Regions from separate parts of the Allokutzneria oryzae genome, predicted to be linked through region 1. Evidence: riboswitches for the same ligand, from Rfam matches in the RefSeq annotation. Region 1 holds a riboswitch; each other region holds the start of a gene.
The links. A riboswitch is a leader RNA that binds a small molecule or an ion and turns the genes downstream of it on or off. The one in region 1 is predicted to bind S-adenosylmethionine.

Region 1 (5,391 bases):
CGTCGCGGTAGGACCGCTGCGAGAACCCGCGTGGGCGATGAAGGAGGTGCGCAAGACCGTTGAGGAAGCCGGGGTCGCGTTGATCGAGCTGGGCCGCGACCAGCGGATGGAGTGGCCCGGACTGGTGCTGGAGGTGCTGGCGCCACTGCGCTCGCCCGAGCCGCGGACATCGGAGACGCCGTTGTCCGGCACAGTCGTCAACGACTCGTCATTGGTGCTGCGAGCGCACACAGCAGCCGGGCGGGTGTTGCTGACCGGAGACATCGAGCTGTCCACCCAGGCCGAGCTCCTGGCGTCCACAGTGGATCTCAGCGCGGAGGTGCTCAAGGTTCCGCACCACGGTTCCCGGTACAGCCTGCCCAGGTTCCTCGCCGCGGTGCGGCCTCGCGTCGCACTGATCTGCGTGGGCTCGGGCAACGACTACGGCCACCCGAGCCCACTGGTACTGCAAGCACTCGCCGATGTGCGCGTCCTGCGCACCGACCAGGACGGTGACGTCGCCGTTCTGTCCACTCAGGACGGTCTGGCGACCGCGCGGAGAGGAGAACCACGACCACCGCCTCGGCGGTGACCGCCTTGCCTCACAGGCCGAGGGCCTCGCGGACGGCGGCGCTCGACGGTGGCACGGTGGCACGCGGGCCGACCTTGTCCTGGACCGCGTCGAGGGTCTTGAGCCCGTCACCGGTGATCAGCAGCACCGTCTCGGCGTCCGGGTCGAGCTGGCCGGACTCGATCAGCTTCTTCGCCGTCGCGACGGTGACACCGCCCGCGGTCTCGGCGAAGATGCCCTCGGTGCGGGCCAGCAGCCGGATGGCGTCCACGACTTCCTCGTCGCTGACGTGCTCCACCGATCCGTTGGTGCGGCGCACCGTGTCCAGCACGTACGGGCCGTCGGCCGGGGCGCCGATCGCCAGCGAGCGGGCGATCGTGTCCGGCTTGACCGGCTGGATCACGTCGTGGCCTGCCTGGAAGGCGGCGGCGACGGGGGAGCAGCCGGTGGCCTGCGCGCCGAAGACGCGGTACGGCGTCGGTTCCACCAGGTCCAGCTCGCCCAGCTCACGGAAGGCCTTGTCCACCTTGGTCAGCTGCGAGCCGGAGGCCACCGGCACCACGATCTGCTGCGGCAGGCGCCAGCCGAGCTGCTCGGCGACCTCGTAACCGAGGGTCTTGGAGCCCTCCGCGTAGTACGGGCGGACGTTGACGTTGACGAACGCCCAGTCCTCGTGGTCGGCGGCCAGCTCGGTGGCCAGGCGGTTCACGTCGTCGTAGTTGCCGTCCACCGCGATCAGCGCGCCGTCGTACACGGCGGTGGTCAGCACCTTCGCCCGCTCCAGAGAGGAGGGGATCAGCACGACCGACTCCCAGCCGGCGCGCGCGGCGGCCGCGGCGACGGCGTTGGCCAGGTTGCCGGTGGAGGGGCAGGCCAGCACGGTGAACCCGAGCTGGCGGGCGGCGGCCAGGGCCACCGCGACCACGCGGTCCTTGAAGGAGTGCGTGGGGTTGCCGGTGTCGTCCTTCACCCACAGCTTGCGCACGCCGAGGGCCGCCGCCAGGCGGTCGGCCTTGACCAGCCGGGTCAGGCCGGGATCGGTGTTGGGGTGTTCCCGCACGTCGGCGGGCACCGGGAGGAGGTTGCGGTAGCGCCAGATGGAACGCGGTCCCGCCTCGATCTCCGCGCGGGTGATCTTGCCGAAGTCGTAGCCGACCTCAAGGGGGCCGAAACACTCCGAACACGCGAACTCCGCGGCGAGCGGTACCTCGTTGCCGCACTCGCGGCACACCAGGGCGCGGGCCGGGCCGAGGTCGAACTGGCGGGCGCTGCGGCGCGCCTCAATGGTCGTCATCGCGAGGTCTCTCCTCATCTTTCCCGCTTGTGCGGGCCGGATTTGGCACCGTGATCGCCGTTCGCCTCGCGGAGTCCGCTGAGCTGACGTCGGTTGCCGGGGTGTCGTAGGGCCGATCCCTCTACCCCTCTGGATGAGCTGTTCAGTTGTGGGTGGGCGGCGCGCTCGGCGCTGTCCGGCGGTAACGCTACGGCAACGTCCCGGCGGGCAGCCACCGTTGCCCACGATGCGGGACGTGCGCCGCCGTCCGCCGTCGGACCCCCGTGCGAGGATGGCGGGGTGAGTGCTCCCGCCGTCGCGCCAGCCCCGTTGCACCTGGTCATCGGAGAGGAAGAGCTCCTCGTCGAGCGTTCGGTCCGGGCCGCCCTGGACGCCGCGCGACAGGCCGATCCCGAGGCCGAGCTGAGGCGGGTCCGGGTGACCGATCTCACTCCGCCCGAGCTGGCCGAGCTGCTCAGCCCCTCGCTGTTCGCCGAGGGGCGCGTCATCGTGCTGGAGGCGGCGCAGGAGGCGGGCAAGGAGATCGCCGAGGCGGTGCTGTCCTACATCCGCGACCCGGCCGACGGCGTGACGCTGGTCGTGACCCACACCGGCGGCGGCCGGGGCAAGCTCGCCAAGGAGCTGCCCACCGCGCTGCGCAAGGCGGGGGCCGCGGTCGCCGAGTGCGCCAAGCTCACCAAGGCCAGTGAGCGGGAATCCTTTGTGCGCAACGAGGTCCGGCGCGCGGGTGGCAAGATCGACGGCCCCGCGATGGCCGCGTTGATGGAGACGGTCGGCAACGACCTGCGCGAGCTCTCCGCCGCCGCGTCGCAGCTCGTCGCCGACACCGGCGGCAAGGTCGACGAGCAGGCAGTGCGCCGCTACCACCGCGGCCGCGCCGAGGTGACCGGCTTCGCCGTGGCGGAGAAGGCCGTCACCGGCGACCGCACCGCCGCACTGGAGTCGCTGCGCTGGGCACTGCAGCTGGGCGTCCCGCACGTCCTGCTCGCCGACGCGCTCGCCGACGCGGTGCGCACGATCGCCAGGGTGGCCGGTGTCGGGCGGGCCGACCCGTTCCAGCTCGCCGGGCAGCTCGGCATGCCGCCGTGGAAGGTCAAGAAGGCGCTCGGGCAGGCGCAGGGCTGGTCGCCGGAGGGGCTCGCCGAGGCGATGGGGCTGGTCGCCACGCTCAACGCCGAGGTCAAGGGCATGGCGGCCAGCGCGGACTACGCGGTGGAGCGCGCGGTGCTGAAGGTGGTCGCGGCGCGCAACCGCGGCTGAGCGGGCAGGGCGGCGGCGGGGGCTCCTCGGCCAGCGGCTGCCGAGGAACCCCCGCCTGTCTGGTGAACCCGGGAGAAAACCCAGGTCAGAAGCTGTGAACCGGGTGCGTCTTCTGCTCTGCCGCGCGGTGCCCGAGGACGGCGTCGGACGCACTCGCGGTGAGAGGTGCACATCCCGTCGTGCAGTGTGGAGCGAACTCGACATTCATTCGGGTGAAGTTTTCCTTCGCCTTCGCCACCGGGCGCCGCCGCGGGCTCCCGGACGGGCGGTTACCGCCCGTGGGGACAGAGGTCGGCGTCACTCTCTTGGCGGGCTGTCTTCTGGATTTTCGGCCACGGACAGTACGAGGGTGCGATGGGCCGAACGTTGTCCTTCCGGCATGTGCCGGGTGAGTGGCCGGACAAAACGGAACCCGCTGGCGGTTCGACGTCAAGTCGGGCAAACGGTTGCAGAGGATTGGTGGTCTTCAGCAGGATCTGAAGGTGTTTCTCTGAAATTCATGTCAATCCAGCCGTCGAGTGGTTTCCCTGGCGGCCGATGTGTGTGCCATGTGAGGTTATCTGATTGTGCGATCAACAAGTTGCGTCGGGGTGCTTGTTGAGAACCAATCAGAACCTGAATACCGGACCGGTCAGTGCGGTCAGTACGCAACTGTTCGGGAAAGTCATTCGCTGCCGCATCGGACGGCCCTTCCAGAAGCCGGTGGAGGTGACGGTGATCGGGTCGTAGATCAGCGGGCACGCCGTGTTCGGATTGATATTGAGCGCGGTCACGTCGCCGCCGACCTTGCTCAGTTCCGTGCAGGTCGGGCGGGGTGCGGGGTGTGTCCCCCCGGCGGGCGAGCAGGTCAGCACCACCCGCCTGGCGCGAGGTGAGACGGTCTCCCCGGGGTTGCTCGACAGGACGAGCACCGAGATCGACGCCGCGGCGTGGGGGACCGCCTCGGCCGGTGTCGCCAGTGTGGGGAGCAGTACTACTCCCGCGATCGGGGCGAACCGAAGCAGTCGGTTCCTGAACATTTTTTACCTTTCAGTGAAATATGTCCGGACAGGTTGTGGGTGGTCGTGGTGTCCACACCTGGAATACGTAGCGGGCTCATGGTGGCGCTCAGTGAGCGTGCTCACAGATGGGGGGCGCTGGGCGTGATCCCTCCAACGGCGGTATGCGCCCTGCTATTCGAGGGAACCATGATTTCCTGCGCAACCAAGCCTTGCAATCCACGCGTTCTTGGGGTGGTATCTAAGGCGGTCGAGGGGGCTTCGAGCTGCGCCTCGGAAGACCAGGGTGCTTCGAAGGGAATTTGGCCGGATAACTCGTTCATACGCGCTTGTCGGTCCCGCCGATAATTCCTGTCGATGCTAGGAGCTGTGTTGTTGACCAATCAGAAGGTCGGTGCGCTGCAGGACAGCTGCCTCCGGCCGCGAAGCGAGGAGTTTTGGCGGGAATGCGTCGAACTGCGCCCGGCGCTGATCCGGATCGCGGTCCGGGCCGGGGCGGGCGAGTCGGCGGAGGACCTGGTGCACGAGGCGTTCATCAGGGCGCTGGAGTTCCCGTCGCTGGACCCACAACGGGTGATGCCCTTTCTGGTGGCCGTCGTGAAGCGGTTGTGCGTCGACGAGGCCCGTCGGAGCACCGCCGCACGGCAGGTCGCGGCACACACCAGGCTGCTACCGTTGGACGTGATAGATCCGGCTGAGTCGATCAGCGACCAGGCCGAGGCGGAGTGGCTCGTCGCGCACTGCGGCAAGCTCACTCGGCGCGAACGTTATGTCCTGCTCTGGCTCTCCCACGGTCTCCCGCACGACGAGATCTCGCGGAGGCTGGGCACGACACGACGCGCGACCGAGTGCATCGCCAGTCGCGCACGATGTCGGGTCCGTCAGTGGATGGCTCGCCGTTCGCCCGTCAACAGGGTGATCGGCTGCTGAAAGGGCCTAGGTACGGGGAGCAGGGCCCCGTACCTAGGCCCTTCTCCTGTTCCGGGCCCGTCCGGGGGCGAACGCCCCGGCGGGACCATCGCGGACACGAAGAACGCCGCCCCGCTGACGCGGGACGGCGTTCTGGTGGTTCTGCGGCTGCGCGCTGATCAGATCTTGTTGGCGCGCAGGGCCATCGCCGACTTCTTGTTGGCGGCCTGGTTGGCGTGGATGACGCCCTTGCTGGCGGCCTTGTCCAGCTTCTTGCTGGCCTCGGCGAGCAGCGCGACGGCCTTGTCCTTGTCCCCGGCCTCGGCGGCCTCGCGGAACTTGCGGATGGCGGTCTTGAGGGCCGACTTCACGGACTTGTT
Region 2 (5,391 bases), on a different contig from region 1:
GCAGATACCAAGATGATCAGCCCGGCGACGTGACCGAGCACACAGTCGAGATTCCGGTTGTTGTCGACGACGCCGACGTCCGTTACGGTCCCGTGACCGATAGCCGGGGTGGGGACATCCCGGGCGGTCGACCGAGCGCCACCTGGGTGGGCCCGGTGCCGGAGGTGTCGCCGGAGTCCTGTCGGGGGAACGACGGCGGCCGTGCCACGGCGGACCGCCTCCCCCTGCCCGGAGGCCCGACGTCTGGACCACCTGTGAAGAGCACGCTGGTCAGGGCGGCAGCAGCCGCCACCCTCCTGGTCGTCACCGGCGGTGGAGCCACCGCCATCGCGATGGACAAGACCATCACGATCACCGTCGACGACGAGCAGCGCCAGGTGCACACGTTCGCCGGAACCGTGCTCGGCGCGCTGGACAGCGCGGGCCTGAACGCGGGGACGCGTGACGCGCTCGCCCCCGCCGGGCACGCCGCGATCATCGACGGCAGCCGGATCGTGCTCAAGCGCGGCCGCAAGCTGATGCTCACCGTGGACGGCAAGCGGCGCGAGGTGTGGACCACCGCGCTCACCGTCGACGAGGCCATGCGCCACCTGGGCATGCGCCACGACGGCGCGCTCCTGTCCGCCGACCGGCACCAGCGCATCCCGCTGGAGGGCATGGCGCTGGACCTCAAGACCGCCAAGCTGGTCACCCTCGTCGACGGCGGGCAGCCGCCGCGCGAGGTCGCCACCAACGCCACCTCCGTCGAGGACCTGCTCAAGGAGCAGAACGTCGCCCTGGAACAGGACGACACGGTGAAGCCGGAGCCCAAGACCCCGCTCACCAGCGAGAAGATGCAGATCGAGGTCACGCGCACCCGGTTCACCGAGCTCGTCGAGAAGGTCAAGGTCGACCCGCCCGAGGAGAAGCAGGAGGACTCCTCGATGAACAAGGGTGAGAAAGAGGTCCTCGAGGAGGGCGAGCCGGGTGAGAAGGAGGTCACCTACAAGGTGATCACCGTCAACGGCAAGCGGACCAAGAAGGAAGAGGTCCGCAGCAAGGTCGTCAAGGAGCCGAAGCCGCGCAAGATCAAGGTCGGCACCAAGCCGATCGCGGACGCGGCGGTCTGGGACCGGCTCGCGCAGTGCGAGGCCACCGGCAACTGGTCGGCGGTCAGCTCCAACGGCAAGTACCACGGCGGGCTCCAGTTCGACCGGCAGACCTGGCAGGCCAACGGCGGCGGCGCCTACGCCCCGGTGGCGAGCCAGGCCTCCCGCGAGCAGCAGATCGCGATCGCCACGAAGGTCCGCGACCGCCGAGGCGGCTACAGCGCCTGGCCCCACTGCTCCGCCAAGCTCGGCCTCCGCTGACCCCCTGGTGCCATTCGCGGGCTTATGGACGCTTTCGGGGTTCCGAACAGGTCCATAAGCCCGCGAATGGCCGGGATGAGATCCTTCGGGGGTGGATGAGCGGGTTGAGGGTGTGCGGCTGCTCGGGCCCGCCGATGTGCGGCGGCTGGCCGAGGAGCTCGGGGTCCGTCCCACCAAGAAGCTGGGGCAGAACTTCGTGCACGACCCCAACACGGTTCGGCGCATCGTGGCAGGGGCGAACCTCGCCGCCGACGACGTCGCACTGGAGATCGGTCCCGGGCTCGGCTCGCTGACCCTCGCGCTGCTGTCCGCGTGCGGCTCCGTTGTCGCCGTGGAGATCGACCCCGTGCTCGCCTCGCGGCTGGAGCGGACCGCCGCCGAGCACGCTCCCGACCTCGCGTCGCGGTTGACCGTGCTGCCCGCCGACGGGATGCGGGTCAAGGCCGCCGACTTCCCGCAGCCGCCGACCGCGCTCGTGGCGAACCTGCCGTACAACGTGTCCGTGCCGGTGGTGCTGCACCTGCTCGCCGAGCTGCCCTCGCTGAACCACGGGCTGGTCATGGTCCAGGCCGAGGTCGCGGACCGGCTGGCCGCGCGCCCCGGCAGCAAGGTCTACGGGGTGCCCAGCGTGAAGGCCGCCTGGTACGCCGACGTGCGCCGGGCCGGGCCCGTGCCGCGCGCGGTGTTCTGGCCGGTGCCCAACGTCGACTCCGCGCTGGTGTCCTTCGTCCGCCGCGACCCTCCGTCCACTGTGGACCGTAAGGCGGTTTTCTCCTTGGTGGACGCCGCTTTCGCGCAGCGCCGCAAGACCCTGCGGGCCGCTCTCGCCGGGTGGGCCGGGTCCGCCGCGCTCGCCGAGGAGCACCTCGTCGCGGCGGGCGTCGATCCCACCACGCGCGGCGAGCAGCTGGACGTCGCGGACTTCGCGCGGATCGCCGAGGCGCGGGCCGCCGCCCATACCTGAGTCTGAGACCGGTATCACCCCTCGGGAACAAATCCCGGCATTCCGGTGTTCACCAGGGCGTTCGGCCGTGAGTGTGATGTGCCGAACGATCCGCTTCCTCGGGCCTGAAACGACTTGCCTTCGTCCGTCCTCGTCGGTTCTACTGTCCCAAGCAATCCATCCCGAGCGGCCGAGAGACCTGGCTCCGTGACGCCGCAGCAACCACCCGGAAACGGGCAGGTGCTAACGCCAGGACCGATGGAGTCCTCATGCTTCGCCTGCCGATGTCCGCACGTCGACCGAACCTGGTCCGTCGACGCTGTGTCGATCAGTGCCTCCGCACGGTGAGTGGCTGTCGTCGCGCATCCCGCACCGACGCCTGACCCAACTCCCCACCCCGCAAACCCCTTTCCCGTCCACAAAGGACGGTCAGGAGTGCTGCCGTCACGAGCGGCGGCCCTGCCATGGAGTCATCGTGATCACTGTTGAGAACCTGACCAAGAGCTTCCCCGGCCGAGGGGGCGAGGTCCGCGCGCTGGACGGCGTCTCCCTGGAGGTTCCCGCCGGCACGATCCTCGGCGTCGTCGGCACCAGCGGTGCTGGCAAGTCGACCCTGGCCCGCTGCATCGCGCTGCTGGAGCAGCCCGACTCCGGTTCGATCCGGGTGGACGGCACCGACCTGGTCAGCCTCTCCGGCGCCGCGCTGCGCGCCGCCCGCAGGCAGATCGGCGTCGTGCCGCAGACCGACTCCCTGCTGCGCCAGCGCACCGCCGCGGGCAACATCGCGCTCCCGCTGGAGGCGGCCAAGATCCCCGGTCCGCAGCGCAAGCAGCGCGTCGCCGAGCTGCTGGAGCTGGTCGGCCTGTCCGACAAGGCCGCCAACTACCCGGACCAGCTCTCCGGCGGTCAGCGCCAGCGCGTCGCCATCGCCCGCGCGCTCGCGGGCAGCCCCTCGGTGCTGCTCGCCGACGAGCCGACCTCGGCGCTGGACCCGGAGACCACCGGCTCCGTGCTGACCGTGCTCGACCGCGTCCGCTCCGAGCTCGGCGTCACCGTCCTCATCGTCACCCATGACATGGCCGTGGTCCGCCGGATCTGCGACGACATCGCGGTGCTTGAGCACGGTCGCGTGGTGGAGAACGGCAAGGTCCTCGACCTCGTCGCCGCCCCCGGCAGCCTCACCGCCTCGGCGCTGCTGCCCGAGCTCGACCAGGTCTCCCAGGCGCACAACGCCAACTACGACCGGGTCGCCGACATCGTGCTCGTCGGCTTCGCCGCGATCGGCGCGCTGCTGCCCGAGGCCGCCAGCAGGCACAACGTCGAGCTGTCGCTGCTCGGCGGCGGCATGACCCGGCTCAACGACACCCCCGTCGCCCGGTTCCGCATCGCGCTCAACGGTGAGCGCGCCGACGCCGCCCTCAAGTGGATCGGCGAGCGCGGTGCCGTCGTCCGCCACAAGCCCACCCTGGTTGCGGGGACTGCTGCGTGAGAACCGAGACACCCTGGTCCAAGGTCTTCGAGCTGCTCGCCGAGACGGGGTGGGAAACGCTGTACATGGTGGCGCTGTCCGCCGTGTTCGCCCTGATCGGCGGCCTGCCGCTCGGCGTGCTGCTGCACGTGACCTCGCCGGGAGGACTGCGCCCGCAGGCGCTGACCCACCGGCTGCTCAACCTCGTCGTGGACATCGGCAGGTCGCTGCCGTTCGTGATCCTGCTGATCGCGTTGCTCCCGGTGACGCGCTCGATCATCGGCACGACGCTCGGCAGCACCGCCGCGGTCGTCCCGCTGACGGTCGGCGCGATCCCGTTCCTCGCCCGGCTCGTCGAAGGCGCGCTGCGCGAGGTGGACACCTCCGTGGTGGAGGCCGCGATCACCACCGGCGCGACCAAGCCGCACATCGTCCGCGGCGTGCTGCTGCGCGAGGCCGCGCCCGCGCTCGTCGCCGGGATCGGCGTCACCGTGATCGCGCTGATCGGCTACTCCGCCATGGCGGGCGTGGTCGGCGGCGGTGGTCTCGGCGACCTCGCGATCCGCTACGGCTACCAGCGCTTCGACACCAGGGTGCTGATCAGCACCGTCGTGGTCCTCGGCGTGTTCGCCCGCCTCGTGCAGTACCTGTTCGACCTCGGCGCCCGCGGCATCGACCGCCGCCGCCGCGTCACCGTCTGAGGCGTCCCCCACCCGTGGGGACGCGTTGAAAGGAAACACCACTCCCATGCGTCGTATCCGCGCGCTCGCCGCCGCCGCACTCGTCACCGTCAGCGCCCTCGCGCTCGCCGCCTGCGGCGGGGCGGACCCCGCCAAGGACCCCAACGCCGCCATCCGGGTCGGCGTCAGCCCGGTCCCGCACGCCGAGATCCTGCGCTACGTCGCGGACAACCTGGCCAAGGACAAGGGCATCAAGGTCGACGTGGTCGAGATCAACGACTACGTCACGCCGAACACCGCGCTCGCCGAGGGGCAGCTGGAGGCCAACTACTTCCAGCACAAGCCCTACCTGGAGGAGTTCCAGGCCTCGCGCAACGTCAAGCTGCAGCCGGTCGGCGCGGTGCACATCGAGCCGCTCGCCGTCTTCTCCAAGAAGGTCAAGAAGATCGACGAGCTGCAGCCGGGTGCGAAGGTCGCGCTGCCCAACGACCCGAGCAACCTCTCCCGCTCGCTGAACCTGCTCGCCTCCACCGGCCTGATCACGCTCAAGCCGGGCACCGAGCAGAAGGCCACCAAGTCCGACGTCGCGGAGAACCCCAAGCGCGTGGAGCTGCTGGAGACCGAGGCCGCCCAGCTGCCGCGCAGCCTGGACGACGCCGACGCCGCCGTGGTCAACGGCAACTACCAGCTGGAGGCCCGGCTCGACCTGAAGACCGCGCTCGCGGTGGAGAAGGCCGAGGGCAACCCGTACGCCAACCTCCTGGTCACCCGGCCCGAGCTGGCCGGTGACAACCGGGTCAAGGTGCTCGCCGACCTGCTCCGCTCGCAGCAGGTCCGGGACTTCATCGCCAAGACCTTCCCCGGCGGTGTGATCCCCGCCTGAGCCGCCGAGGACGTGAGCAGGGGGCGAGGGGCCGTAGGCTGGCAGGGTGCTTGCCGTGGTCCCGCCCC
Region 3 (5,391 bases), on a different contig from region 1:
GCTCGAAGAGCCGATGGCACAGCCGGACCCACGGCGACCACCGCGCCGGGCGGGCCGGTGGGTGGCCGACGGCGACCGCCACGCGGTCGAGCAGGTCCTCCAGCAGCGCGTCGTGCATCCAGCGGATCACCAGCGGCCACAGCAGCCGCATCGTGCCCACCGTCCTTCCGGCCACGGTGTGCCGGACGATCGCCGTGCCCGGTCGAGGCCCGGGCAGCACCTCCAGGGTGTGCGTGCCCTTCAACGCCATCTTCGGCGAGAACGTGAACTCCACCAGCCTGCCCGGCTCGTAGGCGGTGCAGTCGTACCTGATCGGCCCGTGGCCGCCTCGGGCACCGACGCCGAGCGGCCGGTCCATGGCGATCATGGGCCATCGGTTGACCGGCCAGATCGTGCGGTCGGGGTCGAGCAGCTCGTCCAGCAGCGCGCCCGGGGTCGCGGCGTCGACCGGGAGCTCGCGCTCGTGCACGTTGTGAATCATGGTTCCCCACCTCCACGCCCTTCCATACGGGACCGTATGGAAGCTGACCGTACGGTAGCGTATGGAACGTGACGGTCAAGCGTGATGCGGGGCACGGGGTGCGCAAGCGCCTGACCCGGCGGGACTGGACGGCCGAGGCGCTGCTGGCCCTCGCTGATGGCGGGCTCAAGGCGGTGGCGATCGAGCCGCTCGCCGCACGGCTGGGCGCCACCAAGGGCAGCGCCTACCACCACTTCCCGAACCGGGACGCGCTCGTGGTGGCGATGCTGGAACGCTGGGAGACCGAGCACACCGAGGCGGTGATCACCGCGGTGCAGGACGAGCCGGACCCGCTGCGGCGGCTGCGGTTGCTGATCGCCACGGTGATCTCCGAGGACGGCGCCGACGCGTCCGTGGAGCTCGCGCTGCTCGCCGCGGCCGATGATCCGCTCGTGGCACCGGTTCTGCACCGCGTCACCGAGCGGCGGGTCGACTACATCGCCGCGGTGGTCGGAGAACTTGGCTTCGCGCGGCCGAAAGCGCGACGGCGGGCGCTGATGGCGTACTCCGCCTACCTCGGGCACGCGCAGCTTCGGCGGATGGCGGGCGACATGCTGCCGGGATCCCGTGCGGCGCAACGGGTCTATCTCGACGAGATGGTCGCGTTGCTGAGCGAGGGACTCGGTGAGTGAGCGGGTTCAGGTTCGCGGTGCGCGTCAAACCCGGTGCCCGCAAGGACTCCGTCGGCGGCAGGTGGGACGCGGGGGACCGGCCCGCGCTCGTGGTCGCCGTTGCCGCTCCCGCTGTTGAGGGGAAGGCCAATGAGGCCGTGCGCCGGGCGCTGGCGAGGGCGTTCGGCGTGCGGCGCCAGGATGTCGCCGTGGTGAGCGGGGATCGCGGTCGTGACAAGGTGATCGAGCTCGACCCGTGCCCGGAGGACGCCGCGCGGCGGCTCGCCGAGCTGCTCGGTTGAGGGTTACACCGCTTTCGAAACACGAGATCAACGACTCGTCATATCCGAGTTCTTGCGCACAGCGGCGACAATGGACCCCAGGTAACACGGCGCGAGCGCTGGAGGCGGAGTGACGGAGCTGTCGCTGGGACTCGGGATCGGCTCGTTGGTGGTGCTGATCGCGGTGCTCGCGGTGCGGGCCTCGGTGCGGCTGGGACTACCGTCACTGTTGCTCTACCTCGGGATCGGGCTGTTACTCGGCGAGGCGGGCTTCGGCATCCTCTTCAGCGATGCCCGGCTGACCCAGTACCTCGGTCTCGCCGCGCTGGTGGTGATCCTCGCGGAAGGCGGGCTCACGACGCGGTGGACCAACGTCCGCCCCGCGCTCGGGCTCGGCATCGCGATGTCCACTGTGGCCGTCGCGGTCAGCATCGGCGTCACCGGGGCTGGGCTGCACCTGCTGCTCGGCCTCGACTGGCGGACCGCGTTGCTGTGGGGCGCGGTGGTCTCCTCCACCGACGCCGCCGCGGTGTTCAGCGTCCTGCGCGGCTTGGGGGTGCACCGCAGGATCTCCGGGACTCTTGAGCTGGAGTCGGGGCTCAACGACGCGCCGGTCTACATCGCCGTCGTCCTCCTCGCCGGAAGCGACCCGGTCAGCTGGTGGACACCGGGGCTGGTGGTCTACGAGCTCGCGGTCGGCGCGGTCGTCGGCATCGCGCTCGGCTGGTTCGGCAGCCAGGCCCTGCGTCGCGCGGCGCTCCCCGCGACCGGTCTCTATCCACTTGCGACAGTCGCGGTCTGCGTGCTCGCCTACTCGGCGGGACAGGAGCTGCACGCCTCAGGCCTGCTCGCCACCTACGTCGCCGGGCTGGTGCTGGGCAACGCGAGGCTGCCGCACCGCGCCGACACGCTCTCGTTCGTGGAAGGACTGGGCTGGCTCTCGCAGATCGGCCTGTTCGTGTTGCTGGGCCTCTACGCCTCGCCGGGGCGGCTGCCCAGCGTCATCGTCCCGGCGTTGATCACCGGTGCGGTGCTGGTGCTCCTCGCCCGGCCGCTGTCGGTGTTCGCCTCGGCGCTGCCCTTCCGGGTGCCGTGGCGGGAACAGGTGTTCCTCTCCTGGTCCGGGCTTCGCGGTGCGGTGCCGATCGTGCTCGCGCTGATCCCGGTCACCGAGGAGGTTCCCGGCGCGCAGCAGCTGATCGACGTGGTGTTCGTGCTCGTGGTGGTGCTGACGCTGATCCAGGGCACGACACTGCCGCTGGTGGCCCGCGTGCTCGGGTTGGTGCGTCGCGGCGAGCCGCAGGAGATCCAGGTCGACGCGGCCCCGCTCGACGAGCTCGGCGCGGAGCTGTTGCAGGTGCGCGTCCCGGACGGCTCGAAGCTGCACGGCGTCTACATCAGCGAGCTGCGCCTGCCGGTGGGTGCCACGGTGAGCCTCGTGGTGCGCGGGAGATCCGGCTTCACCCCGCAGATGACCACGCGCGTGCAGGTGGGCGACCAGCTTTTGATCGTGACCACCGAGGACGTGCGCGAGGTCGCGGAGCGCAGGATCCGAGCGGTCGACCGGGCCGGCCGCTATGCGCGGTGGAAGGGCGAGCTGGGGGACTGACCTCCGCCGTTCGGGAGCTCGGGTCGAGCGCAACCCTGCCCGTTACCTTGTGTGCCAAGACTGTGCGAGTTCTGGCCGGGAACGCTTTGCCTTGTGGGAGCAGTTCCGGGGCGCATGTGCTGCGGGCTGTCCCACGGCGAGGTCTTCGGCGGCTGCCCAGTTGGTTCCAGGGCTAGGTGTACAACTCGGCATTGCGCGCTGCTTCCCTTGGCGCGCAACGCCTTCTGGAGGTTGTGCCGTGGATCGCATTCCAGGATCTGGACGGGGGCTGGCGCGTTCGCCCGGCGTCGGCTAGCTTCGGGTGCAAGGTCATGAGTGCCAGCGTCAAGCCCTAGCTTGCTGGTCGGCAACCCTCCAACCGCGGTGGGGTGCCCTAGGTGAGGACCTGGTTCGCCGTGAGGTACGGCGGACAAGCGCGGACTCCCCGGTGAGTCCCGACGGACTCACGGAGGTCGCAGTGTCGCTCGCGTTCGCCCCCATCCGCTCCTCGGTTCCCGCCGTCGTGGGCTCGCGGCTGACGGTTCCGCTGGTCACCGGTGAGCTGGTGCCCTACGCCAACCTCGACCACGCCGCCAGCGCCCCGTGCCTGGAGCAGGTCCGCGACGCCGTCGACGAGCTGCTGCCCTGGTACGCCAGCGTGCACCGGGGCGCCGGCTTCGCCTCCCAGGTCTGCACCCGCATCTACGAGCAGGCCCGGCACGCGGTGCGCCGCTTCGTCGGGGCCCGCCAGACCGACGCGGTCGTGTTCACCCGCAACACCACGGACTCGCTGAACCTGTTGGCGCGCAGCGTTCCCAAGGGCACCAGCGTCTTCGTCTTCGACACCGACCACCACGCCGCGCTGCTGCCGTGGCGCGGTCCGCGGGTCAACCGGCTGCGCACCCCCGCGACGCCCGCCGAGGCCGTGCGCGTGCTCGACGAAGCCCTCAAGGCAGCCCCGGTCGGTCCCCGCCTCGTGGTGATCACCGGCGCCTCCAACGTCACCGGCGAGGTGTGGCCGGTCAACGACCTCGTCCGGTGCGCGCACTCGCACGGCGCACGGACGGTGCTCGACGCCGCGCAGCTCGCCCCGCACCGACCGGTCGACGCCAGCGCGAGCGAGGTGGACTACGTCGTGCTGTCCGGGCACAAGCTCTACGCGCCGTTCGGCGCGGGTGCGCTGGTCGGTCGCTCGGACTGGTTGCAGCAGGCAGAGCCGTACCTGCTCGGCGGCGGTGCCACCCGCAACGTCGTCGACTGGGGCGACCACCTGGGCGTGAGCTGGTCGAAGGTGCCCGAGCGGCACGAGGCGGGCTCGCCGAACGTGGTCGGCGTGCACGCGCTCGCCGTGGCCTGCGGAGTGCTGGCGCGGCAGCGCTGGGAGGACGTCAAAGCGCACGAGGACAAGCTGTTCACCCAGCTCAAGGCCGGTCTGGCCACGGTGCCGGGGTTCCGTGAGCTGACGCTGTTCGGCGACGAGGCCCCCGACCGGGTCGGCGTCGTCAGCTTCACCGTCGACGGGCACGATGCCGGGCTGCTGGCGGCGATCCTGTCCGCCGAGTACGGCATCGGCGTGCGGGACGGCGCGTTCTGCGCGCACATCGCCACCAAGCGGCTGATCTCCGACAGCGGCGCCGATGGCGGACGCGCGCTGCGCATCAGCCTCGGCCTCGGCAACAACGCCGAGCACGTCTCGCGGGTGGTCGGCGCGCTGCGGCGGATCGTCACGGACGGCCCGAAGTGGAACTACGAGCTCGTCGACGGCCGCTGGACTCCGCGGAACGACCCGCGCCCGCTGCCGCCGTTCCTGGCCGACGTCTGATCCGCGACGCTGGTCAGGGACAATGGCCGGGTGAGCGACAATGACCCGGTGAGCACCGAGGGCACCACACCGACCCCCGAGCCGCCGCCACGCAGACTCGGACTGTTCGCCGGGTTGGCCGTGGTCGTGCTCGGGCTGGACATCGTCACCAAGCTCTGGGCGGTCGCCACCCTGGAGGGCCAGGAGCCGATCCGGCTCTTCGGAGGCGCGCTCTACCTGGTGCTCGTCCGCAACCCGGGCGCGGCGTGGTCCATCGGCGCCGACTACACCTGGCTGCTGTCGCTGATCATGGCCGCGGTCGCGGCTGCCATCCTGTTCTTCGCGCCCCGCCTGCGCTCGGGCGGCTGGGCGGCCGGGCTCGGCCTCGTGCTGGCCGGGGCGCTTGGCAACCTCGGCGACCGGCTGTTCCGCCCGCCGGGCTTCCTGCACGGCCACGTCGTGGACTTCCTGTCGCTGTTCGCCCCGGACGGCTCGGTCTGGCCGGTGTTCAACGTCGCCGACTCCGCGATCTGCGTCGGCGGCGCGCTGATCGTGCTGATGGCGCTGCTCGGCCGGGAGTACGACGGCAC

Region 2: linked by a shared signal. The riboswitch ahead of ACFFQA_RS24880 (methionine ABC transporter ATP-binding protein) and the one ahead of thrC (threonine synthase) in region 1 are both predicted to bind S-adenosylmethionine.
Region 3: linked by a shared signal. The riboswitch ahead of ACFFQA_RS30510 (aminotransferase class V-fold PLP-dependent enzyme) and the one ahead of thrC (threonine synthase) in region 1 are both predicted to bind S-adenosylmethionine.

The regions. Positions count from the first base shown of each region.
Region 1 covers NZ_JBHLZU010000033.1:201,781-207,171, reverse strand. Annotated here, with positions in the region: gene ACFFQA_RS35500 (DNA internalization-related competence protein ComEC/Rec2) at 1-571, shown strand, start outside; gene thrC (threonine synthase) at 582-1,844, opposite strand; SAM riboswitch class I at 1,856-1,984, opposite strand; gene holA (DNA polymerase III subunit delta) at 2,124-3,104, shown strand; gene ACFFQA_RS35485 (SSI family serine proteinase inhibitor) at 3,713-4,015, opposite strand; gene ACFFQA_RS35480 (RNA polymerase sigma factor) at 4,478-5,032, shown strand; gene rpsT (30S ribosomal protein S20) at 5,191-5,391, opposite strand, start outside.
Region 2 covers NZ_JBHLZU010000020.1:96,576-101,966, forward strand. Annotated here, with positions in the region: gene ACFFQA_RS24870 (resuscitation-promoting factor) at 255-1,349, shown strand; gene rsmA (16S rRNA (adenine(1518)-N(6)/adenine(1519)-N(6))-dimethyltransferase RsmA) at 1,441-2,313, shown strand; SAM riboswitch class I at 2,467-2,557, shown strand; gene ACFFQA_RS24880 (methionine ABC transporter ATP-binding protein) at 2,768-3,781, shown strand; gene ACFFQA_RS24885 (methionine ABC transporter permease) at 3,778-4,461, shown strand; gene ACFFQA_RS24890 (MetQ/NlpA family ABC transporter substrate-binding protein) at 4,508-5,323, shown strand; gene ACFFQA_RS24895 (4-(cytidine 5'-diphospho)-2-C-methyl-D-erythritol kinase) at 5,370-5,391, shown strand, end outside.
Region 3 covers NZ_JBHLZU010000026.1:410,663-416,053, forward strand. Annotated here, with positions in the region: gene ACFFQA_RS30490 (SRPBCC family protein) at 1-481, opposite strand, end outside; gene ACFFQA_RS30495 (TetR/AcrR family transcriptional regulator) at 550-1,152, shown strand; gene ACFFQA_RS30500 (DUF167 domain-containing protein) at 1,149-1,433, shown strand; gene ACFFQA_RS30505 (potassium/proton antiporter) at 1,543-3,021, shown strand; SAM riboswitch class IV at 3,329-3,443, shown strand; gene ACFFQA_RS30510 (aminotransferase class V-fold PLP-dependent enzyme) at 3,479-4,822, shown strand; gene lspA (signal peptidase II) at 4,853-5,391, shown strand, end outside.